3 regions of the Kocuria sp. CH-021 genome follow, and region 3 is predicted to be linked to each of the others. Evidence: riboswitches for the same ligand, from Rfam matches in the RefSeq annotation. Region 3 holds a riboswitch; each other region holds the start of a gene.
What was found. Region 3 has a riboswitch for S-adenosylmethionine ahead of ACPYN7_RS07220 (MetQ/NlpA family ABC transporter substrate-binding protein). Riboswitches for the same ligand answer to the same signal wherever they lie in the genome.
Positions count from the first base shown of each region.

Region 1 (4,266 bases), on a different contig from region 3:
TGGCCACGGTGGCGGCCTCGTGCCGGGCGGAGGTGAAGCCGAAGCCGCGGGAGGTCAGCGAGCTGATCAGGTGTGCGTTGCCGTTGCCCATCAGCCCGAACAGGTGCTCGGTGCGCTCGGCCAGCACGTCGGCCACTGCCGTCGAGACCGTGGGGAGCAGGGGATCGGTGGTCGTGCCGGTGGTGGTGTCGGCGGTCATGGAGGAGTCCTTTCGGCGGGGCTCCGGTGGGAGCCCCCGGGGTGGGAGCTGGGGTGTGCTCGGGGCGGGCCCGGCACGGGCGGAGCCGCCCGCCCGCACCCGTGGGTGCCGGCGGGCGGCTCGGTCGTGCGTGCCGGGGCCGAGGTCAGTCGCGCTGCTTCTCGGCGGCCTCCGCGGCGGCGAGGATCTCCGCGGCCTCGGGGTGCTCGGAGACGTAGTCCTGGTGCACGTCCTGGACGTGCAGGTCGATCTCCTGGATGTCCTTCGGGACCATGGACACGGCGATGAAGGAGACGATCGCGATGCCGGCGATGTAGACGCCGATGGTCCACGACATCCCGGTCTCGTTGAGCAGCAGCTGGGCGATCATCGGGGCGAACGCGCCGCCGATGATGGAGCCGAACGCGTAGCCGATCGAGACGCCCGAGTAGCGCACGCGGGCCGGGAACATCTCGGCGTAGAGCGCCGACTGCGGTCCGTAGGACGGGCCGAGGCCCACGGTGAGGATCACGATGGACAGGGCGAACAGCGGCAGGGACGCGGTGTCGAGCAGGAACCACATCGGCACGGCCCACAGGATGATGATCCCGTAGCCGATCTGGAAGGTGCGGACACGGCCGATCTTGTCGGAGATCCAGCCGCCGAACATCGTGAACACGAGCCAGCCCACGCCGCCGATGAGGGAGGCGATGAGGGTCTGGGACCGGGGCATGCCCAGCACGTTGGCGCCGTAGGAGGCGAAGAACGCGATGACCAGGTAGCCGGCGGCGTTGTTGGCGGCGAAGATCAGGGCCGCGAGGGTGACCTGCTTGGAGTTGTGCTTGAACAGCTGGCCCAGGGGAGCGGAGGACTCCTTCTTGCGCAGCTGCATCTCCTTGAACACCGGGGACTCGTCCACGGTCTTGCGGATCAGGTAGCCGACCACGATGAGCACCACGGAGGAGATGAACGGGATGCGCCAGCCCCAGGCCTGGAAGTCCTCGGGGGTCATCATCGAGGTGAGGGCGAACATGAAGGACGTGGCAAGCAGCATGCCCAGCGGCACGCCGATCTGCGGATAGGCGCCGAAGAGCCCGCGCTTGTTCCGCGGGGCGTGCTCCACGGACATCAGGGCGGCGCCGCCCCACTCGCCGCCGGCCGAGAAGCCCTGCATGACGCGCAGCAGCACCAGGAAGATCGGGGCCCAGACGCCGATCGTGGCGTAGGTGGGCAGCAGGCCGATCAGCATCGTGGCCGCGCCCATGCCCACGAGGGTGAGGACCAGGACGAGCTTGCGGCCGTACTTGTCGCCGAGGTGGCCGGCGACCACCGCGCCGAGCGGACGGAACAGGAAGCTGATGCCCAGGGAGGCCCACGCGACGACCTGGGCGAGGCCGGCGTTCTCCTCGGACAGCGGCGCGAAGTACAGCGGGGCCAGGACGAAGGCCGCGGCCTGGGCGTAGATGAAGAAGTCGTACCACTCGATGGTGGTGCCCACGAGGGTGCCGGCGAGGACCTTGCGCTCCTCGCGGGACATCTCGTGCCGCCCGGCCGGGGCGGATGAAGTGTGCGCCATGGGTTCTCCAGTGTGGTCGGGGACGGCGACGTCCTCGGCGGAACCGAACGGATTATGACCGAACGTTCGGTAGTTCAGGACGATACTACGGATGAAAGTGATGCCTGTCACCATCCGTGCGGAACGATCAATTCGTCGTCGGAAATGTGACGCGCCTCACCTGCGGGGGGCCGGTGGCGGCAGCCCGCCGCCGACCGCTCGGAGCCGCGCACGCCGGGACCGCGCCCGTCGGAACGCCGCCGGGCCCGGCCCTCGAGGAGGACCGGGCCCGGCGGCGCGAAGGGGCGTCGACAGCGGCGGCTCAGCGGTAGAGCCGCTCCGAGGCAAGGCGGGCGCCCTCGACGAGGGACTCGAGCTTGGCCCACGCGATCTGCGGGTGCAGGCGCCCGCCGAGCCCGCAGTCGGTCGAGGCGACGACGTTCTCGCGGCCCACCACGGAGGCGTACTGCTCGATCCGGTCCGCGACCAGCTCGGGGTGCTCCACCACGTTCGTCGAGTGCGAGACCACCCCGGGGATGATCACGCGGCCCTCGGGCAGCGGGTGGTCCCGCCAGACCTTCCACTCGTGGGCGTGGCGGGCCGAGGCGCCCTCGAAGGTGTAGCCGCCGGCGTTGATGGTCAGCATCAGGTCCACGAGGTGCTTCAGCTCGAGGTCCGTGGTGTGCGGGCCGTGCCAGGAGCCCCAGCACAGGTGGAAGCGGACCTGCTCCTCGGGGATCCCGCGCAGCGCGTGGTTGAGGGCCTCGACGCGCAGCCGGGTGAACGCCAGGTAGTCCTCGACCGTGGGCTCGGGGTTGATCTGGTCCCAGGACTCCGCGATGGAGGGGTCGTCGATCTGCACGGTCAGCCCGGCGTCCGTGATCGCCAGGTACTCCTCGCGCATCGCGTCGGCGCACGCGTACACGAGCTCCTCGTCGGTCTCGTAGTACTCGTTCGTCACCCGTGCCGCGGAGCCGGGGGAGAGGGCGGCGACGAACCCGGTCCCGGCGCCCGTGGCCTCCAGAGCGGCGCGGAGGTTGCGGACGTCCGAGGCCACGGCCTCCTGGCCGGTGTAGCGGAGCGGCCCGGTGATCTTGGGCTGCTTGGTCGAGGAGCGCCCGGTGAGGATGCCCGACGCCGGGTCCTCGTACGCCTCCCGGAAGCGCTCGCGGTCCCGGCGGTCCGGGAAGCTGGTGAGCACGATGTGGCCGGGCGAGGAGCGCTTCTTCTCCGTCGACGCCCACCGGTCCTCGTCGGAGGGGGTGAGGCCGCCGAGGCGGGAGAAGGAGTAGTTCCACCACGCGCCGTAGTCGACCGCGCTGGACATGGTGTGCCCGTACTCGCCGTCGTTCACGACGTCCAGGCCGATCTCGCGCTGCCGGCGCACCACGTCCTCGACGCCCGTGGCGAGCTCGGCGGTGAGCTGCTCGAACGTGATGGCGCCCTCGGCGTGCTGCTGGTTGGCCTCGAGCAGCCGCGGGGTGCGCGGCAGGGAGCCCACGTGGGTGGTCTGCACGTGGTCGGTGTTCTGCATGGTCATGGGTGTCCTCCTCGGGGACGGCGGGGACGGCGGGGACGGCGGGGGAGTCGGGTGGGGCCGGTCAGGGCCGGTCAGGGTCGGAGCCGGCGGGAGGCGAGCTCGGCGCCACCCCTCGCCCGGTTCGCCCCGAGCGGCGCCGGGGTCCGGGGGAGGGACCCGGCATGGGTCGTGCGGATGCGGTCGGTGCTGTGCGGCATGGGCCGTGCGTCCTTTCCATCGGTCCTGGCGGTAGCACCGGAGGCGGGACGGGAAGCCCTCGCCCGGGTTGCTGCGGCGTCGTCGAGCCAGATCTCTCGGCCGCTCTGGATGGTGACCGTCCCATCCAAGCGCACCCGTGCGCGCTGCGCCATCCGGCGCCCGGATGACGGACATGACGCCGTGTGACGCGACCCGGCGCGCGCTCCCGGGTGGCCCTGTCCTTCGCGAACATGGCCTGGATCACATACCGTGGCGGTGATCCGTGCCCCTCACCCCGCGGGCACGACGGACCAGAGGAAGGACCCCCATGTCCCAGACGCCCCCGCAGCAGGACCTCGAGGGCCGCGCGGCGCTCGTCACCGGTGGCGCGAGCGGCATCGGCCTGGCCGCCGCCCGGGCCCTCGCCGGCTCCGGCGCGCACGTGGTCGTGGCCGACGTCGACGAGGCCGGGGCGCGGCGCGTCGCGGACGAGCTCGGCGGCCGCGCGTGGGCCGTCGACCTGCTCGACACCGCGGCGCTCGCCGAGCTGAGCCTCGAGGTCGACGTGCTGGTCAACAACGCCGGCATCCAGAAGGTCGCCCCCCTGCAGGAGTTCGACCCCGCGGACTTCCACCGGATCCTGGTGCTGATGCTGGAGTCCCCGTTCCTGCTGGTGCGCGCCGCGCTGCCGCACATGTACGAGAGGGGCTGGGGGCGCGTCATCAACGTCTCCTCCGTGCACGGGCTGCGTGCGTCCCCCTACAAGAGCGCCTACGTCTCGGCGAAGCACGGCCTGGAGGGGCTGTCCAAGACCGT
Region 1 is NZ_JBNAFK010000003.1:241,165-245,430, reverse strand. It holds gene ACPYN7_RS03650 (thiamine pyrophosphate-binding protein) at 1-199, opposite strand, end outside; gene ACPYN7_RS03645 (MFS transporter) at 345-1,754, opposite strand; gene ACPYN7_RS03640 (cobalamin-independent methionine synthase II family protein) at 2,056-3,273, opposite strand; SAM riboswitch class I at 3,484-3,586, opposite strand; gene ACPYN7_RS03635 (3-hydroxybutyrate dehydrogenase) at 3,779-4,266, shown strand, end outside.
Region 1: it holds a riboswitch for S-adenosylmethionine, as region 3 does, so the genes downstream of both, ACPYN7_RS03640 (cobalamin-independent methionine synthase II family protein) here and ACPYN7_RS07220 (MetQ/NlpA family ABC transporter substrate-binding protein) in region 3, are expected to answer to the same signal.

Region 2 (4,266 bases), on a different contig from region 3:
TGGGCCGGATCGCCCCGGAGAAGCAGGTCGAGGACCTCGCCGCGGTCGCGGACCTGCCCGGCACGCGTCTCGTGGTCGTGGGCTCGGGCCCGGAGGAGGACGTCCTGCGCCGCCGGCTCCCGCAGGCCCACTTCACCGGGCGGCGCAGCGGCGCGGAGCTCGCCCGCATCATGGCGTCCTTCGACGTGTTCGTCCATCCCGGCGAGTTCGAGACGTTCTGCCAGACGATCCAGGAGGCCATGGCCTCCGGGGTGCCGGTGGTCGCGACCGGCCGGGGCGGGCCCCTCGACCTCGTGGACCGGTCCCGCACCGGCTGGCTCTATCCCCCGGGCGACCTCGGAGCGCTGCGGGGGCACGTGGCCGACCTCCTGGGCGACGAGGCGAAGCGGGCCGCGTTCGGCGCCGCCGCGCACGCGGCGGTCCAGGGCCGGACGTGGGACGTGCTGGTCGGGCAGCTGCTCGAGCACTACGAGCGCGCCCTGGAGCTCTCGGTGCCGGAGCGCGGCCCGCGCCGCCGCCGGGCCGCCTGAGGGCTACCGCGAGGACTGCCGCGGGGCGGGGGACGCGTCCAGGACGGACGTCCCGGTGCCGGCGTACCGCCCGGGCTCCGCGGTCAGCACGGTCAGCCCGTGCACCAGGGCCGTGGCCGCGGTGAGGCCGGCGAGCGGGTCGGCCGTCGCCCGTGCCGCCAGCGCGCCCCACGCCCGGGCCACGGCGGCGTCCACCGGCAGCACCCGGCCCGGGAAGCGCAGCTCGAGCTGCTCCGCCCACAGCGTCTCGTCGGGCCGCTCGGCGAGCAGCTCGCCGAGCACCGTGGCCGGCACGAACAGCCGCCGGTGACCCTGCCGGCGCAGGACCCCGGCCAGCTCGGGGCAGCGCTCCGGGGTGCGCACCCCGAGCAGCACGGAACGGTCCAGGAGCAGGTCCACGGCGCCCGTCCTCAGGCGGCGGCGAGCTCCCCGCGGGCCGGGGCCAGCAGGAAGTCCACGAACTCGGTGCGGGCCTGCACCGCACGGGCGTAGTCCTCGACGCTCATGGCGGAGGCGCTGATGGCCGGGACGCCGGCGGGCTCGCCCGGGGACGGGTCCCGTCCGGCCGGGACACCCGGGGAGGAGCCGGGCGGCGCGCCCGTGCGGACGGCGGGGACGGGGGTGCGGGGGTCGGACATGACCGGGATCCTTCGTGCGCTCTTGCTCGCACCGGGTGCCGCCGTGGCGGCGACGCGAGCCGCTTCGTCATCCGAACCACCCGTGAACATGGGGTTGGTGCCCGGTCAAGTCGGAGCTTGCCGACCGGGTCTCTTGAAGCTGAGTCCATTGAACCACATCGCCCGGCGGCGCCAGGGTCGCCCCCCCCTGTGCGCGGTTCTTCCCCGGGACGTCACCGTTCCGACATCTCGGCGACACATCGCTGCGCTGGAATGGTCGCGGAACACCGGCGACGGCGCCGGCGACGAGCTCGAGCATTACGTTTCAGTGACACGACTCACGACGCGCTTGTCGAGGTGTCGGAGCTCCGGGGTAGCCTGGATCTGCTTCTCGAGATGCGGCGTCCGCGTGCTCGGCCGGAGATCACACGATCCCCGGCGAACCCGCGGAGGGGCTCCGACCCGCTGCGCGCCAACCCGATGTTCCCGGGTGGATCGGATGACGAAGCGGCGGGCAACGCCATCGGATGCCTGCAAGAACGTCAGGAGAAAACATGACCATGTCCGAAGAAAGATCAGCCATCACCACCGACCAGCGCGAGGAGTGGATCGACGTGACCGTCACCGCCCTCCCCGATCTGCACCTCGTCCGGCTCACGTCGACCGACGGGGACGTGCAGGAGTACCTGAGCCCTGAGGCCGACGACCTCGCCGCCGCGGCGGAGCACACGGAGGGAACCGCGCAATGGTGCGCCAAGTACCGCCAGCTCCTCGTTCCCGGAGCCCTCGCGACGACCGGACGGCACCCGTTCTTCAAGCTCCACCCCTCGACCCTCCCGCTGTCGGCGTAGCCGGCGGGCAGGACACGACGGAGGCCGCAGCCCATCGGGCTGCGGCCTCCGTCGTGCGCGCCGCCCGCAGCCCGCTCCGCACCCCGGGCCGCTCCGCACCCCGGGCCGCTCCGCACCCCGGGCCGGGCCGCACCCCGGGCCGGGCCGGGGAGCGCTCACTCGAGACCGTAGTCCCCCGCGGAGCCCCAGCCGCCTCCGGCCTCGTCGGCGGAGCCGTCGAACTCCCACTCGGAGGCCTCGACCTCGAAGGGCACGGTGACCTCCAGCTCGGCGTCGGAGATCCGGTTCAGCACGAAGGGGTCCTCTGGCTCCTCCGCCGCGGGGAACGGATCGGGTGCGGTCATGGCAGGACCTCCGGGTGCTCTCGCGCCTCGCCCTGCCCCTGGGCACGGCGAGGGGATGTCGTGGGACGCGGGACGGTGGCGTTCCGCGCTGTGGGACAGCGTACTGCGGGACACGATGCACGTCGGCCACGACGACAGAACCGCCGTCGGGCGGAGCCCGACGGCGGTTCTGGAGGATCGACGGGCCGGGGCCCACGGAGGATCCTTAGGAGATGACGTTGATGTTCGCGGCCTGGGGGCCCTTGGGGCCGTCCTGGGTCTCGAACTCGACGCGGTCGTTCTCGTTCAGCGAGCGGAAGCCGTTCGAGTTGATCGCGGAGAAGTGGGCGAAGACGTCCTTGGAGCCGTCCTCGGGGGTGATGAAGCCGAAGCCCTTGTCAGCGTTGAACCACTTGACGATACCGGTAGTCATGGGAGACCTGATCCTTCATGAGATGAACGTTTCCCGACGTTCGAGAAACACGACAGTTGTGATGCATGGAAAACGTCTTCTCAGAAAAACTGCTGCACCCGAGTGGGCCGAACTGCTTGAAAGACAAAAACGAACCTCAACAACTGCGGACCACTCTACACGAGTTCCGGCACCGCACCAGCGGGGCGGCGCCGGGCCCGCCCCGGGGCCTGCCGCCGGGCCTGCCGCCGGGAGCCGCTCAGCCCGGCGGGGCGCCCAGCTCGATGAGGAGCACCCCGCCGACGATGAGGGCCACCCCGGCCGCCGTCACCCAGGTGAACGGCTCCCGGAACAGCAGCCGGCCGGCCAGCGCCGTCAGCGCCACCCCGGCCGCCGACCAGATGCCGTAGGCGACCCCCAGCGCCATGCCCTCGGCCAGGGCGAGACTCAGACAGGTGAAGGCCACCACGTAGCCGGCGACCACGGCGGCGTACCAGCGGGGGCGGCCCCGGGCGGCCGTCCGCAGGGACAGCGTCCCGGCGACCTCGGTGAGGATCGCGGCGGCGAGGAAGACCCAGGCCATCAGCCGCGCCCCTCCTGCTCCGGGGCGGGGCGGCGGGAACCGAGCTCCACGCAGAGCACGCCCGCCACCACCAGCACGAGTCCGGCCAGCACGGCCGGGCTCAGCCGCTCGCCGAAGACCACGGCCGCGGCGAGGGCGGTGAGCAGCACCCCCAGGGCGGCCCACACGCCGTAGGCGACCCCCACGGGGGTGCCGCGGCGCAGCACGGCGGCCAGGAGCGCGAACGCGGCGACGTATCCGGTGCCGACGAGCACGTACCAGCCGGGCTCGTCCAGGGCCGCCTTCAGCGCCAGCGTGGCCGCCACCTCGCTGAGCACGGCGCCGACGAGCAGCAGCCATCGGGTCATGGCTCAGCCCGCCAGCAGCTCGTCGGCGACCGCCCGCACCCGGACCCGCTCCTGCGGGCCGGGGGCGAAGACGCCCGCGGCGTCGGCGAACCACACGCCGTCGGCGAGCAGCCGCACGGCCAGCAGCCGGCTCCGCCGCTCGGCGGGCAGGTCCTCGGGCAGGTCCACCCACGGGGTCATCCGGGCCACCCAGCGCTTCTTGAGCGTGGCGCGCAGCCGCTGGTCGGTGAGCATCACGAGGTCGGTCTCGTCGACCTCCCCGGACAGGCACCAGTCGAGATAGGCGCGCAGGCGCTCCTCCACCGGCACCAGCTCCGGCGGCGCGGAGAGGCGGCGGGCCATCTGTGCGTCCCAGCCGTCCATCACCCGGTCCACCAGGGCGAGCATCAGCGCCTCCTTGGTGCGGAAGTGGTACATCACCCCGGGCTTGCTCAGGCCGACGCGGCGGGCGGTCGACTCCAGGGAGACGGTGCCGCCGGCCCGCAGCAGCTCGAGAGCGCCGTCCAGGATGCGGTCGCGGGAGGAGGAACTCATGCCAAGAACTTTACCAACCGGAAGGTTGGTGACACCATGTGACGTGGGCCGCCGCTCCTCCCCGTGACG
Region 2 is NZ_JBNAFK010000002.1:154,543-158,808, forward strand. It holds gene ACPYN7_RS02005 (glycosyltransferase family 4 protein) at 1-530, shown strand, start outside; gene ACPYN7_RS02010 (PIN domain-containing protein) at 534-929, opposite strand; gene ACPYN7_RS02015 (hypothetical protein) at 941-1,168, opposite strand; SAM riboswitch class IV at 1,182-1,307, opposite strand; gene ACPYN7_RS02020 (hypothetical protein) at 1,702-1,998, shown strand; gene ACPYN7_RS02025 (hypothetical protein) at 2,154-2,342, opposite strand; gene cspE (transcription antiterminator/RNA stability regulator CspE) at 2,548-2,754, opposite strand; gene ACPYN7_RS02035 (DMT family transporter) at 2,993-3,316, opposite strand; gene ACPYN7_RS02040 (DMT family transporter) at 3,316-3,663, opposite strand; gene ACPYN7_RS02045 (TetR/AcrR family transcriptional regulator) at 3,667-4,197, opposite strand.
Region 2: it holds a riboswitch for S-adenosylmethionine, as region 3 does, so the genes downstream of both, ACPYN7_RS02015 (hypothetical protein) here and ACPYN7_RS07220 (MetQ/NlpA family ABC transporter substrate-binding protein) in region 3, are expected to answer to the same signal.

Region 3 (4,266 bases):
GCCGCCAGCTGCTGGAACACGCCGGTGCTCGAGGCCCGGGCCGTGGCGCCCGCGCGCGCCGGCGGGTACATGCCCACCATGGAGATGTAGCCGCCCAGCGGGACCGCCTTGAGCCCGTACTCCGTCTCGCCCCGGCGGCGGGAGAACACGGTGCGCCCGAAGCCGACCATGTACTGCGTGACGCGCACGCCGAAGAGCTTGGCCGGCACCAGGTGGCCGATCTCGTGGAGGGCGATGGAGACCGCGATGGCGACCGCGGCCAGCAGCACGCCCACGAGGAACAGCACGACGCCCATCCGTCGGACCTCCCGGGATCGTCGAGGGTCCCCGGCGGGCGCCGGGGACGGCGGGGCCGTGCGCGCGGCACGGCGAGGACCAGTCTGCACCACCATCCTGGACGGCGGGTGGCAGGCGCACCGGTCCACGACGACGGCCGGTGCGCCTCCCGGGAGGAGACGCACCGGCCGTCGCGGGGTGCCCGGGCGGGGGCCGCCTCAGCGGCGCAGGATCCGGCGGGCCAGCCGGTTGCCCACCACCTGCACGAGCTGGACCAGGACCACGATGACGGCGACCGCCGCCCACGTGACCTCGTCGTTGAACCGCTGGTAGCCGAGCCGCAGGGCGAAGTCGCCCAGGCCGCCGGCTCCGATGGCCCCGGCCATCGCGGACATGTCCGTGATGCCGATGACCAGGAAGGTGTAGCCGAGCACCAGGGGCCCCAGCGCCTCGGGCAGGATCACCGTGCTGATGATCCTGCCGCGGGAGACGCCCATCGAGCGGGCCGCCTCGACGACACCGGGGTCCACGCTCATGAGGTTCTGCTCGACGATCCGCGCCACGGCGAACATCGCGCCGATGGTCATCGCGAAGATCGCCGCGTTGGGCCCGAGCCGGGTGCCGACGACGTCCTGGGTCACCGGTCCGAGCGCGGCCAGCAGGATGATGAACGGGATCGGCCGGACGAAGTTCACCACGAGGTTGAGGCCCTCGTGGACCGCGCGGTTCTCCAGGATGTTGCCGCGGCGGGTGACGTAGAGGCCCACGCCCACGAGCAGCCCGAGCAGGCCGGCGAGCAGCAGCGTGACGGCCACCATGTACAGGGTCTCCCCGAGCGCGGCCAGCAGCTCGGGTCCCAGGACGGACCAGTCGTTCACGCGGCCACCTCTCTCAGGGTCGTGATGCGGGACATCTCGTCGACCACGGCCTGCACGGCCGTGTCCTCGCCCGTCAGCTCGAAGGTCAGGGACCCGAAGGACTGCTCCTGGAGCACGCTGATCCCGCCGTAGGCGATGGTGAAGCGGACCCCGCGGGCGGCGCCGTCGGAGAGCACGCCGCCGATGTCCACGCCGTCGCCGACGTCGACGATCACCAGGCGCCCGCGGTGGGAGCGGCGCAGCCGCTCCACCTCGCGGGCGTCGGGCTCCGAGTGCAGGACGGAGGAGACGAAGCGGTGGGCGGTCTCGGTGCGGGGCCGGGCGAAGATGTCCACGGTCGAGCCGTGCTCCACGACCTTCCCGTCCTGCATCACGGCCACGCGGTCGGCGATCGCCCGGACCACGTCCATCTCGTGGGTGATGATCACGATGGTGATGCCCAGCTCCCGGTTGACCCGCTGCAGCACCTGCAGCACCTCCTGCGTGGTCTCCGGGTCGAGGGCGCTCGTCGACTCGTCGGCCAGGAGCAGCTTCGGGCTGGTCGCCAGGGCGCGGGCGATGCCCACGCGCTGCTTCTGCCCGCCGGAGAGCTGCTCCGGGTAGTTGCCGGCGCGCGCGGACAGGCCCACGAACTCGAGCAGCTCGGCCACCCGCGCCCGGCGCTTCTCCTTCGGCCAGCCGGCCCGCTTGAGCGGGTACTCGACGTTGCCGGCCACGGTGCGGGAGGTGAAGAGGTTGAACTGCTGGAAGATCATGCCGATCTCCTGCCGCACCGGCGCCAGCTCGGTCTCGCGCCGGCCGGCCACCTCGAAGCCCTCCACGGTCAGGGAGCCGGAGGTGATGGGCTCGAGCCCGTTGATCAGGCGCACGAGGGTGGACTTGCCCGCCCCGGAGTAGCCGATCACGCCGAAGATCTCGCCGCGGCGGACGTCGAGGCTCACGTCGTCGACCGCCACCACCTCGCGCGCCGCCCGCCCCGAGCCGGTGCGGAAGGTCTTGGAGACGTTGCTGAAGCGCACGAGCACCTCGTCCGGGCGCCCGGGTGCGGACGGCCCGGTGGGGACCGCCGCGCTCACTGCTCCTGGTCCTTGAGCTCCTGCTGGTAGCGCTCCGTCAGCTCCTGCAGCTCCTGCTGCTCCAGCTGCAGCGGCACGGCGGTGTCCTTGGTCTCCGTCATCTCGGCGTCGAGCACGGGCTGCTCGTGGTACAGGTCGGCCACCTGCCGGAGGGTCTCGTCGTCGGCGAGCTCCTCGGTCGTGGTGAACAGGTTGACGTAGGCGCGGGAGCCCTCGGCGTCGGGGTCGTCCTGGGCGAGCGCGGACTTCGGGTCGATGTCCGCCCGGGAGAGGAAGTCGTTGTTGATGACCGAGCCGGCCACCGAGTCGAGCGAGAGCACCGTCTGCTCCGCGGAGACCGGGGTGACCGTCACCGTCGAGGCCTCGGTGTCGACGTCGAGCTCGGTGGGGATCAGGGTGTCGGAGGTCAGCTCCACCAGCCCGGCGGCCTCGAGCACCAGCAGCGCGCGGGAGAGGTTCACGGCGTCGTTGGGCACCGCGATCTCGTCGCCCTCCTGGAACTGCTCCACGGAGTCGTACTGGTTGGAGTACAGGCCCAGCGGGTAGATCGAGGTCGACCCGACGGGGGTGATCGAGCCCCCCGCGGAGTTGTTGTAGTCGGCGAGGAACGGGATGTGCTGGAACCAGGTCATCTCCACGTCGCCGGACTCGTTGGCGGGGTTCGGCTGGTTGTAGTCGGAGAAGTCGACGTACTCGACGGTGATGCCCTGCTCCTCGGCCAGCTGCTTGAGGGCGTCGTGGGTCGGGTCCGTGCCCACGACACCGATGGTGACCTTGTCGTCGGCGAGGACGCCCTCGCCGGAGGACTCCCCCGCGGAGCCGCCGCAGGCGGTGAGGGTGAGGCCGAGGGTGGTGGCCAGGGCGAGGAAGGGGAGGCGCTGCGATCGCATGTGGTGCCTTTCCGTGGGTCCGTAGGTGTCGGAGGTGTCCACCAGGGCCGGGATCCGGCGGCGTCGGCCGATCGGCGCGCGGAAGGGCGCGGGAGGCGTCGAGCCGTACTTGCCGCCGGCCGTCGTCGGCCGTGGCCGGATGGTTCACCTGGGGCACCCCACTACGGGAGAGGGTTGCCGCCCAGCCAGCCAGGGCTTCGTGCTGGGACTCGTCATCCGGCCGACAGACTAGCACGGGGACGCCGTGGCCCGGGGGCCCGGTCAGCGGGCGAGGACCTCGCGGGCCCGGCGGCGGGCCCAGTGCTCGGCCGCCAGGACGGCCTCGAGCTCGAGCGGGCCGTCGTCGTCGTGCCCGTCCAGCACCGCCTCGACCGTGTCCACGATGGCCGGGAACCGGATGCGGCCGTCGTGGAAGGCGTGCACCGCCTCCTCGTTGGCCGCGTTGAACACCGCGGGGAAGGTCCCGCCCCGCTCCCCCGCCGCCTTGATCAGCTCGACGGCCGGGAACGCCACGGGGTCCAGGGGCTCGAAGGTCCACTCGGCGGCGCGCGTCCAGTCGCACGCCGGGGCGGCCCCGGGCACCCGGTGCGGCCAGGCCAGGCCGAGGGCGATGGGCAGGCGCATGTCCGGGGGCGAGGCCTGGGCGAGGGTGGAGCCGTCCACGAACTGGACCATGGAGTGGACCACCGACTGGGGGTGGACCACCACGTCGATCCGCTCGAGGGGGACGTCGAAGAGCAGGTGGGCCTCGAGCACCTCGAGGGCCTTGTTCACCATGGACGCGGAGTTGGTCGTCACCATCAGGCCCATGTCCCACGTGGGGTGGCGCAGCGCGTCCTGCGGCGTGACCGCCTCGAGCTCCGCCCGGGACCGGCCGCGGAACGGCCCGCCCGAGGCCGTCAGCACGAGCCGGTCCACCTCCCCGACGGAGCCGCCGCGCAGCGCCTGCGCGAGCGCCGAGTGCTCGGAGTCCACGGGGATCAGCGCGTCGGGGTCCCCGGTGGCCGCCGCGGCGGCCTTGACGAGGGCGCCGCCGGCGATCAGCGACTCCTTGTTCGCCAGCGCGAGCTTGTGCCCGGCCCGCAGCGCCGCCAGCGTGGGCGCGAGCCCGATGGAGCCGGTGATGCCGTTGAGGACCAGGTCCGC
Region 3 is NZ_JBNAFK010000007.1:113,394-117,659, reverse strand. It holds gene ACPYN7_RS07235 (M50 family metallopeptidase) at 1-296, opposite strand, end outside; gene ACPYN7_RS07230 (methionine ABC transporter permease) at 495-1,094, opposite strand; gene ACPYN7_RS07225 (methionine ABC transporter ATP-binding protein) at 1,151-2,230, opposite strand; gene ACPYN7_RS07220 (MetQ/NlpA family ABC transporter substrate-binding protein) at 2,227-3,120, opposite strand; SAM riboswitch class IV at 3,221-3,337, opposite strand; gene dxr (1-deoxy-D-xylulose-5-phosphate reductoisomerase) at 3,382-4,266, opposite strand, start outside.